Regions from separate parts of the Pseudomonas grandcourensis genome, predicted to be linked through region 1. Evidence: riboswitches for the same ligand, from Rfam matches in the RefSeq annotation. Region 1 holds a riboswitch; the other holds the start of a gene.
The links. Region 1 has a riboswitch for cobalamin ahead of cobW (cobalamin biosynthesis protein CobW). Riboswitches for the same ligand answer to the same signal wherever they lie in the genome.
Positions count from the first base shown of each region.

Region 1 (7,756 bases):
GTCGAACAAGCGAATCAGATTGGCAAAGGCATCACGGAAGAAACCGGACACACGCAAGGTCACGTCCACCCTCGGGCGGTCGAGCAAACTCAACGGCAGAATCTCGAAATCATCGACCCGCTGGCTGCCGGTGGCCCACACCGGACGCACGCCCATCAGCGCCATCGCCTGGGCGATGTCATCGCCGCCGGTGCGCATGGTCGCGGTGCCCCACACCGACAGGCCGAGCTGGCGCAAATGATCGCCGTGGTCTTGCAGGTGCCGTTCGAGAATCAGGTTGGCCGACTGGAAACCGATGCGCCACGCCGTGGTGGTCGGCAGGTTGCGCACGTCCACGGAATAGAAGTTGCGACCGGTGGGCAGCACGTCCAGGCGACCACGACTCGGCGCGCCGCTGGGACCGGCCGGGACGAAGCGACCGCTCAGGGCGTCGAGCAATCCGCACATTTCCGCCGGACCGCAGGCGTCCAGACGCGGAGCGACCACCTCGCGCAGGTTGTCGATGATGGCTTGCACCTCGATCCAGTCCACATCCTGTAGGAGCGAGCCTGCTCGCGATGGTGTGTCAGTTGACATCAATGTGGCTGACACACCATCGCGAGCAGGCTCGCTCCTACAGGGGCTATTCAAAGCGTCCGAAATCAACTGCGCGGCGAACAATTCCAGGCGCTCGCGGGTATCACCCGCCGTGCGCCATGTCTCATTGCTGATAAGCAAAAGTGAATCGGGACGCGGCCCGGTCCACGGCTCGGCCAGCGCACAATCCAGCGGATCGAACCCCAGCCTGAAAGCCTTGGCCAGTGCCCGCAGCAAACTCGACTGCCCGCCCCGCCCATCGCCCCGTGGAATGCGCAACAACGCCAGCAAGGTATCGATACGCAAACGCCCGGTGGGAGATTCGCCGAACACATGCAGGCCGTCGCGGATCTGCGACTCCTTCAAATCGCACAGATAGGTGTCGAGTCGCGGCAACCAGATCGCTGCGTCGGCATCACTGTCGAGTTGTTCGTCCAGTTGCAGTTCACGGTCGATGTGGGTGTCACGCACCAGTTGCAGGATGTCACGCTGCAACTCTCGGGCGCGACGCGGATCGAGCAACTGCGCTTCGTAATATTCGTCGGCCAACAGTTCGAGGTTGCGCAGCGGGCCGTAGGTTTCGGCGCGGGTCAGCGGCGGCATCAGGTGATCGATGATCACGGCCTGGGTACGCCGTTTGGCCTGGGCACCCTCGCCCGGGTCGTTGACGATGAACGGATAGATGTTCGGCAGCGGCCCGAGCAGTGCGTCCGGCCAGCAGTTTTCCGAAAGTCCCACGCCTTTGCCCGGCAGCCATTCGAGGTTGCCGTGCTTGCCGACGTGGATCACACCGTGGGCGCCGTAGGTGTTGCGCAGCCAGAAGTAGAACGCCAGGTAGCCGTGGGGCGGCACCAGGTCCGGGTCGTGATACACCGAGCTCGGGTCGACCTGATAACCCCTGGCCGGCTGAATGCCGACGAAGGTCAGGCCAAAACGCAGGCCAGCGATCATCATCCGTCCGCTGCGGCACATCGGGTCGCTTTCCGGCGCACCCCAACGTTCGAGCACCGCCGCACGGTTGGCTTCGGGCAGTGCGTTGAACATCACCAGATAATCATCCATGCCCAGGCTTTGCTGGCACGGACGCAGGTCGAGGGTCTCGAGGTCGTTGCTGACGCCGCCCAGTAACTGCTGGATCAATGCGGTGCCGCTGTCCGGCAACTCAGCCGGCAATGGATAACCTTCGGCATGCAGCGCCCGCAGGATATTCAGCGCAGCCGCCGGGGTATCGAGGCCAACGCCGTTGCCGATGCGACCGTCGCGCGTCGGGTAATTGGCGAGAATCAAGGCAATGCGTTTTTCCGCATTGGGCACCCGCGCCAGTTCGACCCAACGCCGCGCCAGTTCGGCAACGAAATCCATGCGTTCCGGTTGTGGCCGGTAGCAGACCACATCCGACTGACTGCGCTCACTGCGCCACGCCAGGTCCTTGAAACTGATCGGGCGGCTGATGATGCGTCCGTCCAGCTCCGGCAAGGCGATGTGCATCGCCAGGTCTCGGGGGCCAAGCCCCTGTTCGCTGGCGCGCCAGCCGGGTTCGTTGTCTTGGGCGCAAATGGCCTGGATCACCGGAATATTGCGGCGAAACGGGCGCAGATGCGGTGCTTCTGGACTGGATTGGGCGAAGCCGGTGGTGTTCAAAATCACCGAGACGCTGCCCTCATCCAGCCAGTCCTCGACCACGCAAAGACAACCGGGCTCCTTCAGGCTGGCCAGCGCTATCGGCAACGGATTCAACCCCGCAGCCTGCAAGCGCTGGCAAAAAACATCAATGAACGCGGTGTTCGCCGCCTGCAAATGCGAGCGGTAGAACAGCACCGCCGCCACCGGTTGATCGGCGTGCCAGTCGGCCTGCCAGTCGCTCAGTGCAGCGGAGTGTTTGTGCGGATGGTAAATCGCCGTGCGTGGCAGGGTTTGCGGCTCGCCCCAGGTGTAATCACGGGCCAGCCAGCGGTTGGCCAGGCAGCGGAAGAAATCGAGGGCGTTGCCCATACCGCCCTGGCGCAGAAACTGCCAGAGACGGTCGCGATCCTCGGCGCCGACGGTGCTCAGGTCACTGAGCTCCGGGTCCGGGCGATCATCACCCGGCACCAGAATCACCTGCACGCCGCGCTGAGACAGTTCGACCAGGCGCTCGATGCCGTAACGCCAATAGGCGATGCCGCCGTGCAGCGAAATCAGGATCACCTTGGCGTGACGCAGCACTTCATCGACGTACAAGTCGACCGAGGCATGGTTCTGCACCTGCATCGGGTTGGCCAGGCGCACGCTCGGGTAATCGTCGGGCAACTGCTGCGCCGCTTCGGCGAGCAGTGCCAGGCTGGAATCGCCGCTGCACAGGACCACCAGTTCGGCGGGGGTTTGTCCAAGGTCGGCAATGTTGTCATCCGACACGAAACCGCCGGGCTGGGTCCTGAGCAGGTGCATGGCTTACACGCTGAGCGCGGCGCGCAATTGCGCTTCGAGAACAGTGGCGTCCAGTTCCTGGCCGATCAGCACCAGACGGGTGACTCGTGCTTCTTCAGCGCCCCACTGGCGGTCGAAATGCTTGTCGAAACGCGTGCCCACGCCCTGGATCAGCAGGCGCATCGGTTTGTTCGGGATCGCCGCAAAACCCTTGACCCGCAGGATGCCGTGTTGGACCACCAGTTGGGTCAGCGCGTCCAGCAGCAGGCTTTCGTCGGCTTGCGGCAGCTCGATGGAGATCGAGTCGAAGGCGTCGTGATCGTGGTCATCATGATCGTCGTCGCCATCGTGATGGTGGTCGTGGTGGCTGTGACGGCTGTCGATGTGTTCTTCGGAGCCGGCCCCCAGGCCGATCAGCACGTCCAGCGGCAGGCGACCGCTGCTGGCTTCGACGATTTTCACCGCTGGTGGCAATTCCTCGGCGACTTCCATGCGCACACGGGCCAAGTCCGCCGGGTTGATCAGGTCGGTTTTGTTGAGGATCACCAGATCAGCGCTGGCCAGTTGGTCGGCGAACAGTTCGTGCAGCGGCGATTCGTGGTCCAGGTTCGGGTCGAGTTTGCGCTGGGCGTCGACCTGATCCGGGAACGCGGCGAAGGTGCCGGCGGCCACGGCCGGGCTGTCGACCACGGTGATCACCGCATCCACCGTGCAGGCACTGCGGATTTCCGGCCACTGGAAGGCCTGCACCAGCGGCTTGGGCAGGGCCAGACCGGAAGTTTCGATCAGAATGTGGTCAAGATCACCGCGACGGGCCACCAGTTCGCGCATCACCGGGAAGAATTCTTCCTGGACGGTGCAGCACAGGCAGCCGTTTGCCAGCTCATAGACACGGCCGTTGGCTTCTTCTTCGGTGCAACCGATGGAGCACTGCTTGAGGATTTCGCCATCGATGCCCAACTCACCAAATTCGTTGACGATCACCGCGATGCGGCGACCCTGGGCGTTGTCGAGCATGTGCCGCAACAGCGTGGTCTTGCCCGAGCCGAGAAAGCCGGTGACGATGGTGACGGGGAGTTTGGCCAGTGTTTTCATCGGATGCCCTATGGCTAATGTGGCGGGCATACGGGACGACGACCGGCAACGCGGACGCGCGTGCCTGAAGAGTTCGCCACCGGATCACCCCGCCCGGTTGAAATTGAGAATCTGTGACGAGGCAGGTCTCCTGGCTGACGGTGTGCCGGCCTTGAGCCTGGCATTCGCTGCGCCTTCCCGCCGGCCTCATGGATTGAGCCTGCAGTGGCGTGGCAACGAACATCACCGTTCACAGTTGCGGGGGCAGCCGCGGCATCGACCGCGTTCCCTTCTTAGCTTCGGCAAACACCGAAGAACCTCGAAAGCGCAAGGCTACGCATGGTATTGGGGCGGGTCAATGTTCATGCTGAGAATGCGATCACTTGTGGCGAGGGGGCTTGCCCCCGTTCGGCGGCGCAGCCGTCGCAAGACCTGAGTGCAGGATTTATCAGTAAGATTGCCGGGGGCCGCTTCGCAGCCCAACGGGGGCAAGCCCCCTCGCCACAATGTGCTGTGCGAACCTTAAATGCGAACCCTTGCCAATTGACGCCCAACCCCCGCCCATGCTCTCCTACACACCTTGTTACGGGTGCCCTTCACAGGGTGAAACGGGAAACCGGTGAATCATGTGCTTTACTCTTAAGCCATGTCAGTCCGGTGCTGCCCCCGCAACGGTAAGCGAGCGAAGCATCAGATCCACTGTGCCACTACGGCATGGGAAGGTGATGTTTTCAGGTTCAGGCCCAAGCCTTTACCCCTCGTGAGCCCGGAGACCGGCCCGCAACACAAAGTGACCAGTACGATCACTGAACCAACAAACCCGCGGTGGGCGGGCGCTGTTTGAAACCTTGCGCGCCTGGTCGTGCGGGTTTTTGCATGCGCTCTTATTCCCCGCTGACAGACCAGAGGGAAACGCCATGTCGATCATCAGCAGCGCCGAACACACAGCCGCGAGCACCACCTCAACCCTGACTCAACGTCTGACCGCCGCCGTCTGCGCGTCGATTCTGGGCGCCTGCCTTGTTTATTTCGCCGGTTTCTCGCACATCGAAGCGGTGCACAACGCCGCCCACGATACCCGCCACAGCTCCGCGTTCCCGTGCCATTGAGAGCTGTCGACATGATCAAGCGTATTGCGCAAACCGCAGGTTTCACCGGGCTGCTGGCCGCCCTGTTGCTGACCCTGCTGCAAAGCTTCTGGGTCGCTCCGCTGATTTTGCAGGCCGAGACCTACGAAAAATCCGAACCGGCCGCTGTTGAAATGCATGAGCACGCCGACGGTGCGATGGCTGCCCACACTCACGATGCCGAGGCCTGGGAGCCGGAAGACGGCTGGCAGCGCGTGCTGTCGACCACCGGCGGTAACCTGGTGGTGGCCGTCGGTTTCGCCCTGATGCTGGCCGGCCTGTACACCTTGCGTGCGCCGACCAAAACCTCCCAGGGCCTGCTCTGGGGCCTGGCCGGTTACGCGACCTTCGTGCTCGCGCCGACCCTCGGCCTGCCTCCTGAATTGCCTGGCACTGCCGCCGCCGACCTGGCACAGCGGCAACTGTGGTGGATCGGTACGGCCGCCTCCACTGCCGTCGGTATCGCCCTGATCGTATTCAGCCGTCACTGGCTGATGAAAGTCCTCGGTGTGGCAATCCTTGCCGTTCCCCATGTGATTGGCGCGCCGCAACCGGAAGTGCATTCGATGCTCGCTCCGGAGGCGCTGGAAGCCCAGTTCAAAATCGCTTCGCAACTGACCAACGTGGCGTTCTGGCTGGCCCTGGGCCTGATCAGCGCCTGGTTGTTCCGTCGCAAAAGCGATGGTCAATACCACGCATGACTGACGTCAGCACAGCGCCGACCCTGGTGGTCGGCCTGGGCTGCCAACGGGGCTGCCCCGTCAGCACGTTGCTGGCGCTGCTCGATCAGGCGCTGGAGGCACACCAGATTGCTCGCCATGAAATCAAGGCGCTGGCCAGCATCGATTCGAAGCGCGACGAACCTGCGTTAATCGAACTGGCTCAGCAGCTTGGCCTGGAAATGATGTATTTCAGCAGTGAACAACTGGCCGCTTATGAACCGCAACTCAGTCATCAATCGCAGATAGCGTTTGAACGCACCGGTTGCTACGGCGTGGCGGAAAGCGCCGCACTGGCCCTGGCGGAACAACTGGCCCAGGCTCCGGCAAAACTGCTGATTCCACGACAAAAATACGCCCAGGCAACCCTGGCATTGGCTGGCGCTGCGTAAAAAACCGATAATCCCCGCCTTCGATCATGAACATTCTTCATCTGAAGCCCTGTTCAGTCCCTTTTTCCCCACAGGAACCGACGATGACCGTCTACTTCATTGGCGCAGGTCCCGGCGACCCCGAACTGATTACCGTCAAGGGCCAGCGGCTGATTCGCAACTGCCCGGTGATCATTTATGCCGGTTCTCTGGTACCTGCCGCCGTACTGGAAGGTCACCGTGCCGAACAGGTGGTCAACAGTGCCGAACTGCATCTGGAACAGATCATCGACCTGATCAAGAGCGCCCACGCCAAGGGCCAGGATGTGGCCCGGGTGCACTCCGGCGATCCGAGCCTGTATGGCGCCATTGGCGAGCAGATTCGCTATCTGCGTGAGCTGGGCATTGCGTTCGAAATCGTACCTGGCGTCACTGCGACAGCCGCTTGCGCAGCGCTTTTGGGTGCGGAACTGACGCTGCCGGACATTTCGCAGAGCGTGATCCTGACGCGCTACGCCGACAAGACCGCCATGCCACCGGGAGAGGAATTCTCCAGCCTGGCGCAACACGGCGCGACCATGGCGATTCACTTGGGGGTCAGTCACCTGGCGAAGATAGTTGAGGAACTGCTGCCCCATTACGGCGCCGATTGCCCGATTGCGGTGGTTCACCGCGCGAGTTGGCCGGATCAGGATTGGGTGGTGGGCACGCTTGAGGATATTGCCGGGAAGGTTGAAGCCAAGGGCTTTCGCCGTACGGCGTTGATTCTGGTGGGTCGGGTGTTGGGCAGCGATCACTTTAGCGAGTCATCGCTGTATCGCGCAGGGCATGCGCACCTCTATCGCCCTTAAAATCTTTTATGCTTCACCCACAAAAAACGGCGCTCACGGGGCGCCGTTTTTTCATTTCGCAGCGAACACCTTAGTAGTAGGCGTTTTCTTTCTGCGTGTGGTCGGTCACGTCGCGAACGCCCTTGAGCTCGGGAATACGCTCGAGCAAGGTGCGCTCGATGCCTTCCTTCAGCGTCACGTCGGCCTGGCCGCAGCCCTGGCAACCACCGCCGAACTGCAGAACGGCGATGCCGTCTTCGACCACGTCAATCAGGCTGACCTGACCGCCGTGGCTGGCCAGCCCCGGGTTGATCTCGGTTTGCAGGTAGTAGTTGATGCGCTCGTTGACCGGGCTGTCGGCGTTGACCATCGGTACCTTGGCGTTTGGCGCCTTGATGGTCAGTTGGCCGCCCATGCGGTCGGTGGCGTAGTCGACAACGGCATCGTCCAGGAAGGCTTCGCTGAAGTGGTCGATGTACGCGGTGAAGCTTTTGAGCCCCAGCGCGGTGTCTTCGGGTTTTTCTTCGCCCGGCTTGCAGTAGGCAATGCAGGTTTCGGCGTACTGGGTGCCAGGCTGGGTGATGAAGACGCGGATGCCGATGCCCGGGGTGTTCTGCTTGGAGAGCAGATCAGCCAGGTAATCGTGGGCGGCG
Region 1 is NZ_CP150919.1:3,741,635-3,749,390, forward strand. Features, by position in the region: gene cobN (cobaltochelatase subunit CobN) at 1-3,003, opposite strand, end outside; gene cobW (cobalamin biosynthesis protein CobW) at 3,007-4,077, opposite strand; cobalamin riboswitch at 4,180-4,393, opposite strand; cobalamin riboswitch at 4,627-4,853, shown strand; gene AABM52_RS16720 (CbtB-domain containing protein) at 4,974-5,165, shown strand; gene AABM52_RS16725 (CbtA family protein) at 5,177-5,884, shown strand; gene AABM52_RS16730 (cobalamin biosynthesis protein) at 5,881-6,294, shown strand; gene cobM (precorrin-4 C(11)-methyltransferase) at 6,378-7,124, shown strand; gene nfuA (Fe-S biogenesis protein NfuA) at 7,195-7,756, opposite strand, start outside.

Region 2 (7,756 bases), 1.9 Mb from region 1:
CCAGAACAATGCGGCGAACACCGCGTCGCTACCGTTCTCCAGCACCGACTCGGTAGCGGCACGGGCGACTTCGGTTTCATCCAGATCACTGGTTTTACGGCTGACCAGATAACTCACACGCTTGCGTGCTTCATCAAGATCACCGCCGCGCAGGGCCTTGGCCACAGGCTCGACGTGCTCACCGAGGCTGCGCATGCCGAGGGCGCAATAGAGCGCGAGAATCTCGACGATCCAGCCGACATAAGGCGCCCAGGAAAATGCCGTGGCCAACAATGTCAGCGGCAACACGGCAATCACCCACGCGGTGACGCCATGGCTGCGCCAGCCACGACCGCCGCCGTTGAAACGTTGCTCGATGCGCTCGGCAAAACGGCCGAACGCCACCAGCGGATGCCAGCGCTTGGGTTCACCCAGCAGCGCATCCAGCGCAACCGCGGCGACACTCAACAACGCCACACTCATCGATTCACTCCCCAATAATTTTCATACAGCAATTCATGTAGCGGACGCGCCTGCGCCCAGCCTTCGAGCACCAGCATCGGTGCCGGGTAGAACTCTTTGACAGGCCCCATGCACAGCACCGCGAGTGGTTTGGCGCCAGGAGGCAACCCCAGCAAATCGGCCAAGGCTTGCGGCTCGAACAGCGAAACCCAGCCCATGCCCAACCCTTCCGCGCGGGACGCCAGCCACAGGTTCTGGATCGCGCAGGACAGCGAGGCCATGTCCATTTCCGGCAAGGTGCGGCGACCGAAGATATGCTGCTCGCGGTCGTCCATCAGCGCGGCGACCAGTACCTCGGCGCAATCGTTGATGCCTTCGACCTTGAGCTTCATGAACTCATCGCTGCGCTCACCGAGGGCTTCGGCGGTGCGGATGCGTTCTTCTTCCACCAGGGCCTGGATTTGCCCGCGCAAGGCGCGATCGCTGATGCGAATGAAGCGCCAGGGCTGCATCAGGCCGACACTGGGTGCCTGGTGTGCGGCCTCGAGCAGGCGCTGGAGCAATTCGGGCTCGACGGTGCCACCACTGAAGTGGCGCATGTCGCGGCGTTCGGCGATGGCGCGATAGACCGCTGCGCGTTCGGCTTCGGAAAATGCGTTGTCGGTCATGGCCGCTTCGCGAGCAGGCTCGCGCCCACAGGAGTCAGGTGATCCATTATGGAAGCGATGACGGTCTCAAGGTCTGGCGCAAACAGCGCGGCAATCGCCGTGGGGTTCGACGGAAAATAAAAGTGCACATAAGAGGCCGTCATCCGCCCCTCACGGTAGACCGCCTCCGCTCCGCGCCCGCCGTTAGGGCTCAAGCCACGGGCAATTGGCGCCAGTTCAGTGGTGGTCAGCGAATGGTGATAGGTGTGCCCGCGCAGCGAACCTTCCGGCAGGTCCACCGCTTGCAACGCCAGCGCTGCCAGACGCTTTTGCATCACCGCATCACCGGCCAGCAAGCCAACCAGTTCGGCGCGAGTGCCCTCGACATCGGTCAGGGAATCGAGCAGATACAGCATGCCGCCACACTCGGCGAGCAAGGGTTTGCCTGCGCGGTGGTGGGCGCGGATCGCGTCGAGCATCGCGGTGTTTTGCGCCAGCGCAACATGGTGCAGCTCCGGGTAACCACCCGGCAGATACAGGCTGTCCGCCTCCGGCAACCCACTGTCGCGGATCGGCGAGAAGAACGACAACTCGGCGCCCATCGCCCGCAGCAGATCCAGGCTCGCACCGTAGGTGAACGCAAAGGCTTCATCCCGGGCGACGGCAATGCGCACACCGGCCAGCAGCGGCTCGGCCACGATCACATCAGGGGTGGCAAACTCGACCGCCGGCGGCAGCGCAACCTCGCAACTGCTGGCCAGGGCATCAGCGGCCGCATCAAGGCGCAGGTCGAGATCGTTCAACTCACTGGCCTGCACCAGCCCCAGGTGCCGGCTCGGCAATTCGATCCCGGTTTCCCGGGACAGCGCGCCGTACCAGCGCAAACCTTCAGTCAGGCTGCCTTCAAGCAGTTGCGCGTGGCGCAGCGTGCCGACACGATTGGCCAATACCCCGGCGAACGGCAAGTCCGGCTGATAACGCGCCAGCCCCAGGGCCAGTGCGCCGAAGGTCTGGGCCATGGCGGTGCCATCGATCACACCCAGCACCGGCACACCGAAATGCCGCGCCAGATCGGCGCTCGACGGCGTACCGTCGAACAGCCCCATGACGCCTTCAATCAGGATCAGGTCCGCTTCAGCGGCAGCCTCCCACAGCAACCGGCGACTCTCCTGCTCGCCGACCATCCACATGTCCAGCTGATACACCGGCGCACCGCTGGCGCGCTCGAGGATCATCGGATCGAGAAAGTCGGGACCGCACTTGAACACACGGACCTTGCGCCCCTGATTGCGATGCAATCGGGCCAGCGCCGCGGTGACGGTGGTCTTGCCCTGGCCGGAAGCCGGCGCGGCAATCAGAACCGCCGGACAGTGTCGAGGCTGACTCACAATTCGACGCCTTTCTGCGCTTTGATCCCGGCTTGAAAGGCGTGTTTGATCACGCCCATTTCGGTGACGGTGTCAGCCATCTCGATCATTTCCGGCTTGGCGGCACGACCGGTGACCACCACGTGTTGCATCGGCGGCCGGGCCTGCAAGTCGCTGAGCACCTGATCGAGATCGAGGTAGCCGTGCTTGAGGGCGATGTTCAGCTCATCCAGCACCACCAGACCGATGGACGGATCGCGCAGCAGTTGCTGCGACACCGCCCAGGCAGCTTCGGCGGCGGCGATGTCGCGCTGACGGTCCTGGGTTTCCCAGGTAAAACCTTCGCCCATCACGTGAAAGCGCACCTGCTCGGGAAAGCGCCGGAAGAACAACTCTTCGCCCGTGCTGTTGCGGCCCTTGATGAACTGCACCACGCCGCATTGCATGCCGTGCCCCATGGCGCGGGCAAGCATGCCGAAGGCCGAACTGCTCTTGCCCTTGCCATTGCCGGTCAGCACCAGCAGCAGGCCACACTCGTTCGGGGAATTGGCGATGCGCTCGTCGATCACGGCTTTTTTGCGCTGCATGCGCGCCAGGTGGCGTTCGTCACGATCGGGGGTATCAGTCATGGGGGAGCTCTCCGTTGAGGCAGGAATAACGGCGGGCAGGCACAAGAATAGAAGGCAAAAAGCCTGGCATCGCCCACCGTGATGCCGCTGGATGAATCAGGCCGGTCTCCGGGCTCATGAGTGGCGCGGGGCCGGACTGTGCGCCTTCCCGCATCGAATCGACACAGTGGCATCACACACAGTTTTCACTCATTTACCGTTGCGGGGGCAGCGCCGGAATTGCGGGCCTTCGACCAACAGAAGGACTCACTCACCGGCTTCCCTGTTTCACTCTGTCGACCCAAGCCACAGAGCACCTGAAACAAGCCGCGAAGGTTAGAGGGTTGGGGGTGGAGCGTCAATTAAAGCCGGGAGGCCATCGAGCGAATAACTGCCATCCATCAATAAACTGACGTCAATCTTGTGCCACGCTCTCAGCAGTGATATCAAAGAGCCACAATCTCACAACACAATAACAAGGGTGAGCCCATGCAAGGCATGATCATCAGCAATCCAAAGCTGGAATTCCTGCGCCCGGTGCTCGAGCACTGGTTCGAATGCATCGACCGTTACAACGCCGTCCGCGGTGATGGCGACACACCGTACTGGCATGACGAAAAGGCCAATCTCGGACTGCTGTCTGCCGCGGCCTGGATGGCCGAGATGGTCACGCTGCAGCAGACGCCCACCCGCAAGCAGACCGAAGAAGGCGAACGCAACAGCCGCGCCGACCTGCTCCTGGCCTCGCCCGAAACCCGCGCCTACATCCAGACCAGCCAGCGTTGGCCACGGGTCAACAGCCTCAATCTGACCCAGGCCCTGCTCGACATCGCCAGCGATGCAAAGCGCGTGAGCCACGCCAGCGACCTGAAACTCGGCTGCCTGTTCGTCGCCCCGCAAAAAGCCCAGCAAGGCGCAACGCCGGAAGAACTCCAGGACATGGTCGACGACCTGCAAAAGGAACACACCTGCGCTGTCGCCTGGTATTTCCCTTATGCCTACCGCAAGTTGCGCAACGAAGCCGGCAACTATCACCCCGGCATTGCGGTGCTGTTCAAGGAAGCACGCGGCTGAGAGTTGAACCATCGCACGACACCCCTCCTCTATGAATAGAACAAGGCATTCATAGGGAAGACCAGCATGCGCACGTCCCCGCTCGTTCTCGTTATCGCGCTCTGCGGAGGGCTCGCCGCTTGTGGCGAGACCTCCCGGCTGCAAGTCTCCGACGGTACCGGCCCGTCACCTCAACTACCGGAACCCAACAAGACACTGGTTCCGACGGTGAACATCGCCCCGGCCATCGGCTGGCCACAGGGTGCGAAACCCGTCGCCGCCACGGGCACTCAAGTGGCCGCTTTTGCCGAAGACCTGGATCACCCCCGCTGGCTTTATGTGCTGCCCAATGGCGATGTGCTGGTGGCGGAAACCAACGCACCACCCAAACCCGAAGACGGCAAAGGCATTCGCGGCTGGGTCATGAAAAAAGTCATGGGCCGCGCCGGGGCCAGGGTGCCCAGCGCCAACCGCATCACCTTGCTGCGCGACAAGGACCACGATGGCGTCGCGGAAACCCGCACGGTGTTTCTGCAAAATCTCAACTCGCCCTTCGGCATGACCCTGGTCGGCAATGACCTGTATGTGGCCGACACTGATCGCCTGCTGCGCTTTCACTATGAAAGTGGCGATACGCAGATCAAGTCGCCGCCGGTCAAGGTTGTCGACCTGCCGGGCGGCCCGCTGAACCATCACTGGACCAAAAACGTCATCGCCAGCAAGGACGGCAGCAAGCTGTACGTCACCGTGGGTTCCAACAGCAACGTCGCCGAAAACGGCATGGACAAGGAAGAAGGTCGCGCGGCTATCTGGGAAGTGGATCGTGCCACGGGTCGGCAGCGGATTTTTGCCTCCGGCCTGCGCAACCCCAACGGCATGGCGTGGGAACCGCACAGTGGCGTTCTGTGGACTGCGGTCAACGAACGGGATGAAATCGGCAGCGACCTGGTTCCGGACTACATCACCTCGGTGAAGGACGGCGCATTCTATGGCTGGCCGTACAGTTACTACGGTCAGCACGTCGATATTCGCGTCGAGCCGCAAAACCCGGACCTGGTGGCCAAGGCTATCGCCCCGGACTACGCCGTCGGCCCGCACACGGCATCACTGGGCCTGGCCTTCGCCGAAAACAGCAAGTTGCCGCCGCCCTTCACCCAAGGGGCATTCATCGGGCAGCACGGCTCATGGAACCGCAACCCCCACAGCGGCTACAAAGTGATTTTCGTGCCGTTCAGCGCCGGCAAACCTGTCGGAAAGCCCGTTGAAGTGCTCACAGGTTTTCTCAACGACAAGGAACAGGCAATGGGCCGCCCGGTGGGCGTGGTGATCGATCGGCAGGGTGACCTGCTGGTGGCCGATGATGTGGGGAACAAGGTGTGGCGGGTTTCGGCTGCTAAATAATGGCTGCCAAGCCACCTGTGGGAGCGAGCTTGCTCGCGATGAGGCCTGCACATTCAACTTTGATGTTGCCTGACCCACCGCCATCGCGAGCAAGCTCGCTCCCACATTGGATCGGTGTCAGCGCTTACCTTTTGCGGCACAGAGTTAAACCATCACCGATCGGCAACAACGACAGATCCACCCGCGCATCATCCTTCAACGCCCGGTTGAGTGCCTGGATCGCCCGGGTGTCCGCGCTCTCGGGGCTGGCCTCGAGCACGCGCCCGCTCCACAGTGTGTTATCGAACACCGCCAGCCCACCGACCCGCAGCAATTGCAGGGCGTGCTCCAGATAAGCCGGGTAGTTGGCCTTGTCGGCATCGATGAACACCAGGTCGTACTGCCCGCCCTGCCCTTGTCGCTCAAGCTCGGCGAGGGTTTCCAGCGCCGGGGCCAGTCGCAGGTCAATCCGCCCGGCGAGCCCCGCCTCTTGCCAGTAGCACCGTGCGGTGGCGTTGTAGTCACCGGGAATGTCACAGCAAATCAGCGAACCGTCAGCGGGCAATGCCGCCGCCATGCACAGTGCGCTGTAACCGGTAAAGGTGCCGACTTCGAGCAAGCGCCTGGCCCCCGTCAGTTTCACCAGCAAAGCAAGAAACTGCCCCTGCTCAGGCGCCACCTGCCAACGCGCCATGGGCAGCGCCTGGGTCTCATCGCGCAAGCGCTTGAGCAGAGGCGTTTCGCGCAGGGAAACATCGAGCAGGTATTGGTACAGGTCGTCGTCGAGATTAAGCGTGCGAGCAGTCATGGTCACCAGCTCCGAACGTTACGGATTGCGCGCCAGATGTTCAGGCTGCAGAACACGCTTGGCGCTCAGGTAAGCCTTTTGCCAATACGCCTTGGACAGGCTGTCGAGCTTCACAGTGCCACCGGTGGCCGGCGCGTGGACGAAGCGTCCTTCTCCCACGTAGATGCCGGCATGACTGACCTGGGAGCCGCCATTGGTGGCGAAGAAAAGCAGGTCGCCGGTCTGCAGGCCTTCCTTGCCCACATTCGCCGCTTGCATGGAGATCATCTCGCGAGTGGTGCGCGGCAAGGCAATGCCGGCAACATCACGGTACACGTAGGCGATCAGGCCGCTGCAATCAAACCCGGAATCCGGTGTGTTGCCACCCCAGCGATAAGGCGTGCCCACCAGTCCGAGCGCGCGAAACAGCACGTCTTCCGCTTCGGGCGAAAACGCTTGTGAGGAACCAAATACGATGGGAGCGCGAACCACCGGCGCAGGAGGCGGTGTGCGGCTGGCGCAGGCACTGAGCAGCGCTGCGAAGAACATGATTGCGAGGCGGGCCGACATCGTCATAAGCAGAACATCCTGATCTGGCTGCGGCTTTTTCTGCGGGGAGCGCAGAAAAGAAAACCGCCTGCGTTGGACGCAGGCGGTTTGCCATCATTTGTAGATCAAGATTCTAGCGGCTACGCGACAAACTTCAAGTAAGACTTTAAGTTCGCCTTACAAAATGTCCGCTTATTTACGTGCAGTGACGATTGGCGACGCGTTAGGTGCCATTGCCAGGGCGCGCTTGGCTTCGATGAAGGTCTTGCTCCAGTAGCTGTCACCCAGGCTATCGATGCGTACACCACCGCTGCGGCGGCTGCTGGAGTGGATGAACTGGTTGTCACCCAGGTAGATCCCGGCGTGACTGACGCGACCACGACGACCATTGGTGGCGAAGAACAGCAGGTCACCCGGCTCAAGTTTGCTGCGCGAGACCAGCGGAGCGTCCACGTTGATCATTTCGCGGGTGGAGCGTGGCAGGTTCATGCCTGCTTCTTCGCGGAACAGGTAACCGATGAAACCACTGCAATCGAAGCCGGCTTCAGAAGTACCGCCGAAACGGTAACGGGTACCGATCAGGGACATGCCACGTTCGAGGATGCTGTCGGCCAGGACCGGAAGCTGGTAGGACTTGCCGCCAGCGAAATCTGCGAGTTCTTTTTCGGTGGCCAGCTCTTCCTGAAAGAGAGCGGAAGACTGGGCAGTGGCCGAGTGTTGAACCTGCTGTTGCGGAGCTTGTTGGGCCACCGGAGTGTGGGCGGCGCAACCGAACAACAGGGTAACGAGTGCGAGAGGCACGAGGGGTGCGAAGCGATTTAGCATGGGCACGACCGTGGCTGATAGTTGTAAAGAAGCCGAGACTATGCCCGCTATCAACCTCATTTGCAAATTCAATCGATCTTTTTGTGACTTATCCGTTTC
Region 2 is NZ_CP150919.1:1,882,570-1,890,325, reverse strand. Features, by position in the region: gene cbiB (adenosylcobinamide-phosphate synthase CbiB) at 1-462, opposite strand, end outside; gene bluB (5,6-dimethylbenzimidazole synthase) at 459-1,109, opposite strand; gene AABM52_RS08380 (cobyrinate a,c-diamide synthase) at 1,106-2,476, opposite strand; gene cobO (cob(I)yrinic acid a,c-diamide adenosyltransferase) at 2,473-3,084, opposite strand; cobalamin riboswitch at 3,166-3,399, opposite strand; gene AABM52_RS08370 (hypothetical protein) at 3,553-4,137, shown strand; gene AABM52_RS08365 (sorbosone dehydrogenase family protein) at 4,204-5,517, shown strand; gene AABM52_RS08360 (class I SAM-dependent methyltransferase) at 5,642-6,304, opposite strand; gene AABM52_RS08355 (C40 family peptidase) at 6,323-6,859, opposite strand; gene AABM52_RS08350 (C40 family peptidase) at 7,025-7,657, opposite strand.
Region 2: it holds a riboswitch for cobalamin, as region 1 does, so the genes downstream of both, cobO (cob(I)yrinic acid a,c-diamide adenosyltransferase) here and cobW (cobalamin biosynthesis protein CobW) in region 1, are expected to answer to the same signal.